Regions from separate parts of the Paenibacillus sp. FSL W8-0187 genome, predicted to be linked through region 4. Evidence: predicted binding sites of a transcription regulator. Region 4 holds the regulator's gene; each other region holds the start of a gene.
What was found. Region 4 encodes Rex, which represses fermentation and respiration genes when NADH is low (regulators of the CRP and FNR family bind a similar motif). Its sites were predicted from a motif close to TTGTGAAATATTTCACAA; they were not measured.
Positions count from the first base shown of each region.

Region 1 (3,217 bases), 170 kb from region 4:
CTCGCCTTCGATTTCAAAATCCACTGCAATTCCTTGCTCATTGCGTACCGGCTTCACCTTTGCATATTTAATTGCACTCAGTGAATCCGCTGCTACGGACAGGCCTGCGATGCCGCATGCCATCGTGCGCAGGATATCCCGGTCGTGAAGCGCCATCTCAATCCGTTCATAGCTGTATTTGTCATGCATGTAATGGATAACGTTAAGTGTATTCATATAGAGCTTCGCGAGCCATTCCATCATCGGCTTGAATCGCTTCATGACTTCATCATAACTCAGGACCTCGGCAGCGATAGCCGGATATTCCGGTCCAACTTGGGCGCCTGATTTCTCATCCTTACCACCGTTGATCGCATAGAGCAACGCTTTGGCAAGGTTTGCTCTGGCTCCGAAGAACTGCATCTGTTTCCCGATGCGCATGGCGGATACGCAGCAGGCGATGCCGTAATCGTCTCCGTAAATCGGACGCATGAGATCATCATTCTCGTATTGAATCGAGCTGGTTTCGATGGAAACTTTCGAACAATATTTTTTGAAGGCTTCCGGCAGCTTCTCCGACCATAACACCGTCAAGTTCGGTTCTGGAGCAGGTCCCAAATTATACAAGGTATGCAGGAAACGGAAGCTGTTCTTGGTCACTCTCGTCTCACCGTTTATCGACATGCCGCCGATGGATTCCGTTACCCACGTTGGATCCCCGCTGAACAGCTCGTTATAATCCGGCGTACGTAGGAATTTCACGATCCGAAGTTTCATAACGAAATGGTCGACCAGTTCCTGAGCTGTTTCTTCCGTTAGCTTGCCTTCAGCCAGATCCCGTTGAATATAAATATCAAGGAAAGAAGATACCCGGCCAAGCGACATCGCAGCACCGTTCTGCTCCTTGATCGCGGCCAAATAACCGAAATACAACCATTGGAATGCTTCCTTCGCCGTATTTGCAGGTTTGGAAATGTCAAAACCGTGCATACCCGCCATTTCCTTCAGTTCCTTGAGGGCCCGCATTTGCTCAGACAATTCTTCCCGCAAACGGATAACCGGCTCATCCATAGCATCCACTTCAAGCTCACCGAGTTCTCTCAATTTGTCCTGAATAAGAGCATCTACACCGTATAGCGATATTCTGCGATAGTCACCAATGATACGTCCGCGACCGTACGCATCGGGAAGTCCCGTAATAATTCCGGCCTTGCGCGCTGCTCTCATCTCTGGAGTATAGGCATCAAACACGCCTTGGTTATGCGTTTTGCGTATGCCGTTAAAGATATCTACAACGGCCTGCGGCATTTCAAAGCCGTATGCGTTGCACGCATCAATCATCATCCGGATCCCGCCAAAAGGCTGGATCGAACGCTTGAACGGCTCATCGGTCTGAACGCCGACAATCTGTTCTTTATCCTTATCCAAATAGCCAGGTTGATGAGAAGTGATGGTTGAAGGTGTATGGACATCCACGTCCAGTACCCCGCCGTTGTCCCGTTCTCTCTTGGTTAAATCCGATACGATATCCCACAATGCTTTGGTGTTATCCGTGGGTCCTGCCAAAAATTCATCAGAGCCATAATAGGGAGTAATGTTCTCTGCAATAAAATCATTAACGTCAATTTGCTTGGTCCATTTACCTGATTTAAAACCTTTCCAGCCTGTTTCTTTTTCAATCACCGACATATTGAATCCCTCCTAGATTTGCTGGGGCTTGCAAGGACAGGCGAGGCCACACCTTGATCTATCTCAGATCTTTAAATGTGATTATTTTCACGATCAATGATGCCACTACCCCGCCTTGTACCTTCAAGCTTCTTTATCAAAGACCTGAGATTCAGCTTCTTGCTACACCTTTATTGTAGTCCTGTTGATCCCTCGCATCTGTGATATTAATCACAAAGTTATCTTTTCCCGTGATTTTTATCACTCCGAGTCTAGTCTTGCATCACTTACCTCAACATATTCCCGGATCTTCATGATCGGCATTCAGAGCCTATCCTATTTAGAACCGACCGTAGAATGCGTTGCGGTAAACTTCTGCGAGCTCTGTCACCAGCGGCAGCTTCGGATTGCTCGTTGTGCACTGGTCTTCAAAAGCCCGGTCCGCCAAATGCTCAACATTCTTCTCGAAATCTTTAGGATCGATGCCAAGCTGCTGGAACGACTCTTCGATACCGAGCTTGCTGTTCAGCTCCCGGATCGCGCCAATCAGACTGTTTACGCCCTCTTCCGTTGTTCTTGCCGGCAGCCCGAGAATCCGTGCGATTTCAGCATATCTCTCATCAGCCACAAAGTGGGTATATTTAGGCCATGCCGCGAATTTTGTTGGCTTCTTGGCGTTGTAACGAATGACGTGAGGCATCAGGATCGCATTGGTGCGTCCGTGTGCCGTATGATACTGGCCGCCCCACTTATGCGCAAGACTGTGGTTGATGCCAAGGAACGCATTCGCAAAAGCCATGCCGGCAAGCGTCGAAGCATTATGCATTTTCTCGCGGGCGAGTTTGTCACCGGTAAGCGCCGACTGCTCAAGATATTGGAACACCAGTTGTATGGCTTTGATGGCAAGCCCATCCGTATAATCGCTGGCCATCACCGATACGTAGGCTTCAATAGCATGTGTCAGAACGTCCATACCGGTATCAGCTACCGCTGTTTTAGGCAGCGTGTATACAAATTCCGGATCGATAATCGCCACATCCGGTGTCAGCTCATAATCAGCCAGCGGGTACTTGGTATTCCCCAGCCCTTTGTCCGTGATGACGGCAAACGAAGTCACTTCCGAGCCGGTTCCCGACGTTGTTGGAATGGCAACGAATTTCGCTTTCCGTCCAAGCTTCGGATATTTATAGACCCGCTTGCGGATATCCATAAATTTTTGCTTCAGATTGTTAAAGTCCGTATCCGGGTATTCATAGAACAGCCACATCGCTTTCGCTGCATCCATTGGCGATCCGCCGCCGAGGGCGATAATGCAGTCCGGCTGGAACCTAGCAAGCATCTCCGTTCCGCGTTCTACTGTCGTTGTTGAAGGATCCGGCTCGACCTCCGAGAAGACCTCGATGGCCACTGGCACTCTGCGCTGACGCAGATAATGCTCTACCCGCTCCACATAACCCAGCTTCACCATCATGGGGTCGGTAACGATCGCAACACGGGTGATTTCCGGCATTTTCGCAAGATACTGCGTGGAGCCTTTTTCAAAGTAAATTTTGTCCGGTACTTTAAACCA
Region 1 covers NZ_CP150206.1:2,541,032-2,544,248, reverse strand. The annotation lists gene pflB (formate C-acetyltransferase) at 1-1,668, opposite strand, end outside; gene adhE (bifunctional acetaldehyde-CoA/alcohol dehydrogenase) at 1,988-3,217, opposite strand, start outside.
Region 1: a site for Rex is predicted at 1,744-1,761, ahead of pflB (formate C-acetyltransferase). Genes of this name have one in related genera too.

Region 2 (3,217 bases), 180 kb from region 4:
CGGAAACCTATAAGATATTCCCTCTATTCCATCCAGCGGCGGTACTGTATAATAGGAAATTATCCACTTGGATCGAGAAAGATTTGGATATTTTGGCTCGTATATTATGGGATAAGCGCTGATTTTATGGGAAAAAGGGGCTAGGTGGTTTTCAGTTTCTCGGAAATGTGCTAAAATGAAACATACTTACAATTCGTAAGTTTTCTAGATTTTTAATTAAGCTTATGAATTTCTATAAACAAGGTGACTTCGTAAAGAGGTGAAGGGATATGGAAGTTACAAATGTTACGATGTGTCCCCGTTTTGAATCTGCATTTTCTTTTCTGGGCAAACGGTGGAACGGTTTGATTATTCAAACGTTGATGAGCGGGCCTAAGCGCTTTAAGGATATTTCGAATTTGATTCCGTCCATGAGCGATAAGATGCTCTCTGAGCGGATGAAGGATTTGGAATGCGAAGGCATTTTGATTCGTCATGTTTATCCTGAAACACCGGTACGTATTGAATATGAACTGACTGAAAAAGGCAAGGCACTTCGTCCGGTGATGGAGCAAATTTCATTCTGGGCGGAACAATGGGTCGAAAGATGAGTCATCTTAAGACTCCCCTTGATGATTAAACCCTGGCATGAGACATCCTCATTTCAGGGTTTTTTTCTAAATGGAAGTATGATTCCTGTTTCTTTACGGTAAGAATAGGTGGACATGCACCAAGCGGACGCAGCTGCTATATGATGTAAATAACCCAGCAGCATATCAAGGAGGCGAGCCTATGACCAAGCGAACGTATATCTCCCGTTTTCATTATGGACAAGAGGACATCTCAGAACTTGAAAACGCTTCATTAAAAGTGCTTCATATTTTTGAGAAGACCAAACGGATGCTGAGCCAGTATGTGCCGGATTCCTTGTGGTTAGCTGCGTCTGGAACAAGCCCGGAATCTGCAGAATCCGTTAGCCATAGCGGTGCCGATGCTGTTGATATGTTTCAGAAATGGGTCAAAGCCCCCGGCGGATGGAAGTTCATTGGTTATGAAACCGATCGATTTCATGCGTCCACCGGGCAGAATATAGGACGAACGGGAAGATTTCTGCAGATGATCATCTGGTCACTCTATGAGAAAATCGTAATGCTGCATCCTTTCCTTGGCAGCGAGCCGTTTTTTGACGGGGAAGAGCTGGATGTGATCGCAAATTATTTTGTGCCTACGTATATCAGCGCCGTACCGTTGGTGGAACAAGGAAAAGCCTTTAAGACTATTCAGGCGGGCATCGTTCTATATCAGGAGCATATCCAGGCACCTGCCGTCATTATGCAATCGGATCGAGGCTTATTGGAGGGGAACTGGATGACCGGGGTGAACCTGGACGCGAAGGGATTTGCCGGGATTCGCCCTTATTTGAAAGTTCCTAGCGGCGAACGAGCCTATATGGAAGCCGATATTATATAGAGAGCAAGCCTCCTCATAACCTTGTTCGATGTGGACAGGGTTATTTGGCATTTTTATTTTAAATTTTAATGATTTATGTGAAATATATCACAAAAATTAATGCGATCAGACGATATAATTTATGTGAAAGCAACGGAATGCCACGATCTAGATAAATGTGTTGGGGAGGAATCAATCGATGTCCAATATAAAGAGAGAAAAGTTAGTTGTCATTGGCAACGGTATTGCCGGGATTAGTACGGTCGAGCAAATCATTAAATTGGGTGGGAATTTTGACATCACCGTCATTGGACAGGAGCCTCATCCGAATTATAACCGCATCATGCTGTCGTATGTGTTGGAAGGCAGCAAAACCTTGGATGATATTGTATTGAATGATTGGAAATGGTACGAGGATAACCACATCACTCTGCACACGGATGCCACTGTAACTGCCATCGATGGGGAACGCAAGGTCGTGACCGCCAACAACGGATTGACTGTGCCTTATGACAAAGTCATGATAGCAACGGGCTCGAAGCCCTTTATTTTACCCGTGCCGGGCAGTGACAAAGAAGGCGTTATCGGTTTCCGAAACATTGCCGATTGCACGCAGATGCTACAAGCCGCTAAGGCGTACAAGAAAGCGGCTGTCATTGGCGGGGGACTTCTGGGTCTGGAAGCTGCCAAGGGATTGGTCAGCCTGGGCATGGAGGTGACGGTTGTTCATCTCATGCAGGATTTGATGGAGAGCCAGTTGGATTCGATGGCATCCGGCATGCTGAAAAGGGAGCTTGAACAGCAGGGTATCAACTTCTTATTAGGCAAACAAACAACCGAAATATTGGGAGATACCAGAGTTACGGGACTCCGCTTCAAGGATGGGGATGAGCTTGATGCCGACCTGGTGGTCATGGCAGTGGGCATCAGAGCGAACACCGAGATTGCTAAAGCGAGCGGGATCGAAGTGAACCGGGGAATCGTCGTTAATGATTATCTTCAGACTTCCTGGCCGGATGTGTATGCGGTTGGCGAATGCTGCGAGCATCGGGGCGCATGCTACGGCCTGGTTGCACCGTTGTTCGAGCAGGGACAGGTATTGGCGAAGCATCTATGCGGTGTGGAAGGCAAGCCTTACGAGGGAAGCATTGTATCGACGAAGTTGAAAATCAGCGGTGTGGATGTATTCTCTGCCGGAGAATTCATGGAGCAAGCCGAGCACTCGGTGATCACTGCAAAAGATGATTGGCGCAAGACCTATAAGAAAATATTAATTCGCGACAATATCATCGTTGGGGCGATATTGTTCGGAGATGTGAGCGATTCGGCAAGCCTTCAATCCATGATTCGGAAAAAGACAGCCATGACGGATGAGATTTACGATTCGATCATGGGTACTGACAGCGCAGGAACAGGAAATGGCAAGGCATTTTCACTGGAGAAGATGCCCGATGATGAAATCGTGTGCGGCTGCAACGGCGTAACCAAAAAAGCCATTGTGGATGCCATTACTCTAGAAGGTCATACGACAGTGGATGAGATTAAAGCTTGCACAGGAGCTACCCGCTCGTGTGGCGGCTGTAAACCTGTCGTGGAGCAAATACTCCAGAGCGTATTGGGCGATGGCTTTAAGGCGGCAGGCAAACAAGGCATATGCTCGTGCACAACGCTTGATCGGGACGAGATTGTCGCCGAAATCCGTGCCAAAGGACTCAAGACAACGAAAGAAGTCATGCATGTTCTAAACTTCAGCAATCCGGAAGGCTGCTCGAAATGCCGCCCGGCCATT
Region 2 covers NZ_CP150206.1:2,530,288-2,533,504, forward strand. The annotation lists gene MKY48_RS11195 (uracil-DNA glycosylase) at 1-122, shown strand, start outside; gene MKY48_RS11200 (helix-turn-helix domain-containing protein) at 270-590, shown strand; gene MKY48_RS11205 (hypothetical protein) at 772-1,449, shown strand; gene nirB (nitrite reductase large subunit NirB) at 1,628-3,217, shown strand, end outside.
Region 2: a site for Rex is predicted at 1,525-1,542, ahead of nirB (nitrite reductase large subunit NirB). Genes of this name have one in related genera too.

Region 3 (3,217 bases), 2.3 Mb from region 4:
CCGGCATCTGCTATGACGGTGCCGGGAAATCGGCCCAGTTTTGCCCTTTACTTTTTCTGGATGCGGTTTTGGGGTTCGCGTAACAACTTACGAAGAGAGTATCCGTTTTTGACCTGTGAGTTCCTGAATCGGCTTAATGTTTTGAGTGAATTCAAGCGTACCTAAATAGTTTCCTTCTTCATCCCTTACGGCAAAATAGCGAATGTAAACAAATTTATCTTTAATCGGGATCCAGAAATCTTCTGCATCTTTGACACCTGCCTTGAAATCAGCAAGCAGCTGATTGACGACATGAACGCTTTGCGGAGGATGGCAGTTCTGAACACTTCTGCCGATTACCGCTTTGGTACGAACGAAGATTCGTTCTTTTCCCTGTGAAAAATATCGAACGATATCATTTTCATCGATAAAGGTTAGGTCGACTGGTAAATGGTTTAAGATGGATTCCATCTGTCTGACCGATAAAATGCCTGTACTCATTCGGATATATCCCTCTTGCAGCGGAGAAGACCCCAATCCCTGATCTGCGCCAGGTTCAGCTGCTCTTTCGGGAATCCATTCTTGATCGGGCGCAATTAAGCAATAACCGACTTCTTCGCTTTGGGCAGCAATTTGAAGCCATTCGTCTTCCGTCAACTTTTCCAGAGCCATTGGTAATAAGATATGTTCCTCTTTATAGATCATTTCTGTTACTTCGGTTAAGACGCGTTTTGCCAGATCCACTACGGTCTCGGCATTGCCATCAAAGTGAGTGAGTTTGGATTTCACTTCTTTTATTCCCAATCGGATACCGTCATCTACTGCCCACATCACCTTGGTCGGTCCATAGATCCCATATTTCTCGAGAAAAGGAAACAGCACATTTTCTTTGCGGCTGTAGTGTTTATCTACATCATAGAGGAGACTGAAATCCTCTAGCAATTTGAGGCGGTTTGCCTCTCCTTGATCCTTAAGAAATTGATCCAGATGCAGGGCGATTCTGAAATTTGCCAGTCGATCAATTTCTCGGTTCTCCATTTTAAAGGTATGCACTGGATGTCCAGGCTGCTCTTCCGGTTGATGAGCTCTGTGAATGTCTTGGATGGAACCTTTGAATACGGCAGCATGCACACTGCACAGTCGCTGTACCTCGGTTACGGGTATTCCTTCCTCCTGCATCAGCACTTGCTCCAGCTCCGAAATCTCATCAACGGAAATTTCCCCTACAGTTTGATTAAACTTGGCCTTTACTTCCTCCACGCTTTTTCCATAGTGCAGCTCTTTAATGATATCCTTGAGCATATTTATACGGACGGTTCGATGAGCAGAAACTCCATTTTCACGGTTATTAATGAATTCACTCATGTTCTTCACCTCGGTTTTGTTTCAATATATAAAGATTAAATTTTATCTTGTTTACTTCTCTAAACTAGCATCCTCATGCTCCACAGCTTGTGATTAAAAACACAAATGAAATGAAAATTCATTGAACAAAGAGAGGTGATCCGTTTCTTCGAAAAGTGACGAGTCGCTTTCTAAAAAGATGGGAAACCAGATAAAAATATACAATATGATTACGGATGTCCATATTACGCCGGGCAATGTACATGACTTCGGTTCCTTATCTGTCCCGAATAGATCGCCAACAACAAACGATTAAGACATCGCGGGGTTAATTTGGATATTTGTAAGACTTTCAAGAAAACAAAAAGAGCACCGAAACGGTGCCTTTTTTCGTATTGATCTTAACCATGAACAATTCCTAGCCCTTCCTTGATGAAGATTTTGTCCAAAGCCTCTTAGATCGGCTCTCGTCCATTGTTTATTTCTCTTCTGCTTTTTCAAAATAAACGATTTCACATAATCGAATGTGATGCTTTTTTCCATGGACTACAAGAGCTACGTGATCAATGAAAACATCATCCAGAGTACCTACCAATTTGCCGACAGTTGTCGTGATGGCAATCATTAGCCCTATGTGCTGGATCAAATGCTCAGTGAATTTGGGTTCCACAGTTGTCGTATACATAACATTTTTTGGTAATACCGGAGTTTCCTTGCGCAGTACATCTTCATTCCGATAATATTGCGGAGCTGGGAATGGGGCATATGGTCGCGGATAGCCATAGTACATAAATCTATTCATGAGTTGCATACTCCTTTGTCATAATTTGAAAAACACATCTATATAACATATGACAAATACCTATGTGGTGTTCCAGAGAAGTGTTGTGCAAAATAAGAAAGCCGTAGATGGGATATCCTTTCCCCTCATAAAGTTCGGATGATAGGGGCGTAAATTCTTCAATCTCCTCGAGTATTTCCACCTAGATTAGGCTAATATCACAGGAGATTTTCGGGCTATCGACATATATTATTATTGCCTAGATCGAACACCAAATCTAAAAAGGAGTGTGTTATTTTGTCCGAAACGGTTTATTTACAAAATAGGTCTTACGATCCTGAACAAATGGCTGGTTATCATTTTGTGAAAGCTGAACATTTTGAGCGAATGAAGATGGCTTGCGCGGGCAATCCGCCGTTCTTTTATAAATATGCCGAGCAAGAATATTACCATAAAGCACTTGCGCACCGTTATAAAGGTATGGGTGGCTGGATGTAATAATGCGAGTTGACCAAATTTTCAATGAGTCCGTTCATTTAACCGATTAACGCGAGGACTTTTTTTACAATTCACGAATTTATCCAACCCGATGTACTATCGGGTTCTTTATTTATAGCGGAACCTTTGTTTTCATAAGCATATGGTCTAGTTTCCCTTCGCAGACATTTTCAAATTTACCCGATTCCGGTTGGCGTTTCCGGAGGTGAATATGACCGAATAAAAAAAGGGTGCATAGTCATAGCATGCTTTCACTCTTCACACAGTTTCGGACTAGATTTTAACTATAAGAAATGCGAAAACCCGCTCTATGGGCGGGTTTTATGTATGGAGCCGAGGGGAGTCGAATCCCTGCATCGAAAGCGAAACCCCGACACCCCGTAACGTCAGCCTGAATGCCTTCTTCAGTTAATCTGGGAGAAGATGTGGATGTTTCACACTCTTCTGGTTCTCATTAACTATTGCAGTGTACAAAAGCCTGTTATAAAATGTTTTTAAATTACTTTTAATTCCATAATTATCCTAAAATGTGATCCGCTTATATTTTACCACCTACGTCAGAAATCCCCTCTTATTCACCAACACAATCATCTATTACACCAACCATTAGTTATT
Region 3 covers NZ_CP150206.1:359,216-362,432, reverse strand. The annotation lists gene MKY48_RS01635 (DUF438 domain-containing protein) at 88-1,344, opposite strand; gene MKY48_RS01630 (DUF2642 domain-containing protein) at 1,802-2,125, opposite strand; gene MKY48_RS01625 (hypothetical protein) at 2,402-2,602, shown strand.
Region 3: a site for Rex is predicted at 1,432-1,449, ahead of MKY48_RS01635 (DUF438 domain-containing protein). Genes of this name have one in related genera too.

Region 4 (3,217 bases):
CGGCGACCTTGTCGGTGGATAAATCGTTTCAGTTCATGATCGAGAACTTGGGTCTTCAGGAAGCGGCAGATAGCGGCAACTTGAACACGGTTCTGCTGCCGTCCCCGTTTAATTACAGGGAGCAGGCCCTCCTTGTCGTGCCGCGCGATTTTCCGAGCGTGAAGGGCTCGGTCGGGGATGCACTCTTTGTGAATACACTTGTGCAATCATTGGCCGATACGGCAATCGCTACGCATGGCCGCATGCTTGTGCTGTTCACTTCGTACCGCATGCTGCGTCAGGTTCACGAGCCGTTGAAGGAGGCGCTGGCATCCAGCGATATTACGGTACTGGGACAAGGGATGGACGGAACCAGCCGTACCAAGTTAATCCGGAGATTCCAGGATAGCAGTGCTTCGGTCCTGCTGGGTACGAGCTCCTTCTGGGAAGGGGTAGACATACCCGGGGAGGCGCTCACTTGCCTTGCGATCGTCCGGCTGCCGTTCCAGCCGCCGAATCATCCCTTGGTCGAAGCCAAGAGCGAATTGCTGCAGCAGCAGAATAAGAACCCGTTCATGAAACTTTCGGTTCCGCAAGCGGTCATTCGCTTCAAACAGGGATTTGGCCGACTGGTGCGGACCGCGCAAGATAAGGGGATTGTCATTGTCTACGATACCCGGGTCATTGAATCCTATTACGGGAAATATTTCTTATATTCTTTGCCGGGGCCGAAGATGGAGCATATGCCGACAGAGGGGATCGTTCCCCGAATTTCGGAATGGCTGCAGGAAGAGGCAGGCATAGAGAACCAAGCTGAATAAAAGTGAAACAATGAACGAAATGATCTGTCACAAAAAAATGTAGTTATTAACCTATTATTAGGGGGAGCATGAATGAAATCGGAAAAAATTTCGGAAGCCGTGGTCCGCAGATTACCTGTATACTTGCGCTATTTGAATGAGCTTCAGAAAAGGGAGGTCTCCACGGTTTCCTCCCAGGAACTGGGACAAAAACTGGACCTCAATCCTGCTCAAATTCGTAAGGACCTAGCGTATTTCGGTGATTTTGGACGGAAAGGGATCGGATATGACGTATCTTATCTGATCGAGAAAATTCGCCAGATTCTAAAGCTGGACCAGAAGATCAATGTCGCATTGATTGGGGCCGGTAATCTTGGACATGCATTATCGAATTACAATGCATTTCTGAAGGACAATATGAAGATTGTGGCGGTTTTCGATTCGTATTCTCCCAAAGTTGGTATGAAAATTAACAATTTGGTTGTACAGCCGATGGAGGAACTGGAGAAGACGGTTCATGAGTACGGCATTCGTATCGGGATAATCACCGTTCCGGATTTTGAAGCGCAGAATGTAGCCAATCAGCTTATCGCCGCAGGCATCGAGGCTATCCTGAATTTTGCGCCAACCATCCTGAAAGCCCCATCCCATATCCGGATTCATACGGCTGATTTCACTACGGATTTGCAGAGTTTGGCCTATTATTTGGATAACGGCAAGGAGGATGCAGCACATGACGACAACGAAGTGGATGGTTAAGAACGGAACGTTTGCGGTACTAGAGGAAGGAAGATCCGTGCTACGCGGATATATGGTTGTGGAGAATGACCGGATAACCTATCTGGGTGAAGAAGAGCCAACCGTCCAAGAGGGAATAGAAGTTATCGATGGAACTCATCTATTTTTCCTACCTGGGTTGGTGAACACGCACGGACATGCGGCGATGTCGCTGCTCCGCGGTTATGGCGACGATCTGGCACTGCAGGTATGGCTTCAGGAAAAAATGTGGCCTATGGAAGCCAAATTCACGGCCGACGATGTATACTGGGGAACCGCACTCTCCGTGCTGGAGATGATCAAAGGCGGAACCACGACATTTGTGGATATGTATGATCATATGGATCAGGTTGCCAAGGTTGTGCAGGACTCAGGAATGCGCGGCGTCCTAATGCGCGGCGTCATCGGATTGTGTCCGCCTGAGGTGCAGCAGCAGAAGCTGGATGAGGCGGTGGCATTCGCGAAAGACTGGCATGGCAAGGCTGACGGGAGAATTACGACGATGATTTCACCGCATGCACCTTATACGTGCCCGCCGGATTTCATCGAAAAATTCGTTCAGGCATCCCATGATTTGAATCTGCCTTTGCATACGCATATGTCCGAAACGGAAACGGAAGTAGCTCAGAATGTAAAAGACTACGGACTTCGCCCTGTTGCCCATTTGGAGAAGCTTGGCATGTTCTCCCGGCCAACGCTGCTTGCGCATGCCGTCCATCTGACCGATGAAGAAATCGAAATCCTGGCCAAGCATCAAGTTATGGTGTCGCATAATCCAGGCAGCAATTTGAAGCTTGCCAGCGGCATCGCTCGCGTGCCTGCACTGCTGAAAGCCGGCGTAACGGTGTCGCTGGGTACCGATGGACCTGCGAGCAATAATAATCTGGATATGTTTGAAGAGATGCGTCTGGCGGCATTGATCCATAAAGGGGTAAGCGGGGATCCAACCGCAATTCCTGCATCCGAAGCGCTTCGCATGGGTACAGAGTATGGAGCCAAGTCAGCCTTCCTCAACGATATCGGCACACTTGCGGTAGGAATGAAAGCAGATATGATCGCACTGAACACGGATCAAGCGCACTTCCTTCCACGGACCGATTATATTTCACACGCTATCTACTCAGCCAGTGCGAAGGATGTAGAGCATGTATGGGTTGACGGCAAGCAGGTAGTGAAGAATGGCGCGAGTCTTACTCTTGATGAGGAACGTATCCGCCGGGAAGCGCAGCGTGCATTTGAGCGTCTTACAACCCTCTAGGGAATAATCAAGGGGAGCGAGGAGACGGATTTGAAGAAAAAAACGAAGTGGATATTGCTGAGTGTGTCCAGCGTGCTGCTGTTGCTGCTTGGTTTACAGCTCTATTATTCATATGTTATGAAAGATACTTGGAATGAAGAAAGAATGGCAATTGTTGCCGCGAAGCAGCATGGCCAATTGGTTACATCCGGGAAGACCTATAAATCGGTGTGGGGCGAGGATAATAACTATTGGGTGGTAAGCGGGAAAGATCAAGACAATCAAGATCGTATGGTATGGGTGAAATTTACGGATGACAACGTACCTGTTGAAGGTGCTGACGCTGTCCAGTCCGTTTTATTGAAAACGGGAATGTCAGAAGCCCAGATGCGGGATCAGATCTATAACGAATTGCCTGGCGTTG
Region 4 covers NZ_CP150206.1:2,709,053-2,712,269, forward strand. The annotation lists gene dinG (ATP-dependent DNA helicase DinG) at 1-800, shown strand, start outside; gene MKY48_RS12155 (redox-sensing transcriptional repressor Rex) at 873-1,538, shown strand; gene MKY48_RS12160 (amidohydrolase) at 1,513-2,814, shown strand; gene MKY48_RS12165 (DUF5590 domain-containing protein) at 2,845-3,217, shown strand, end outside.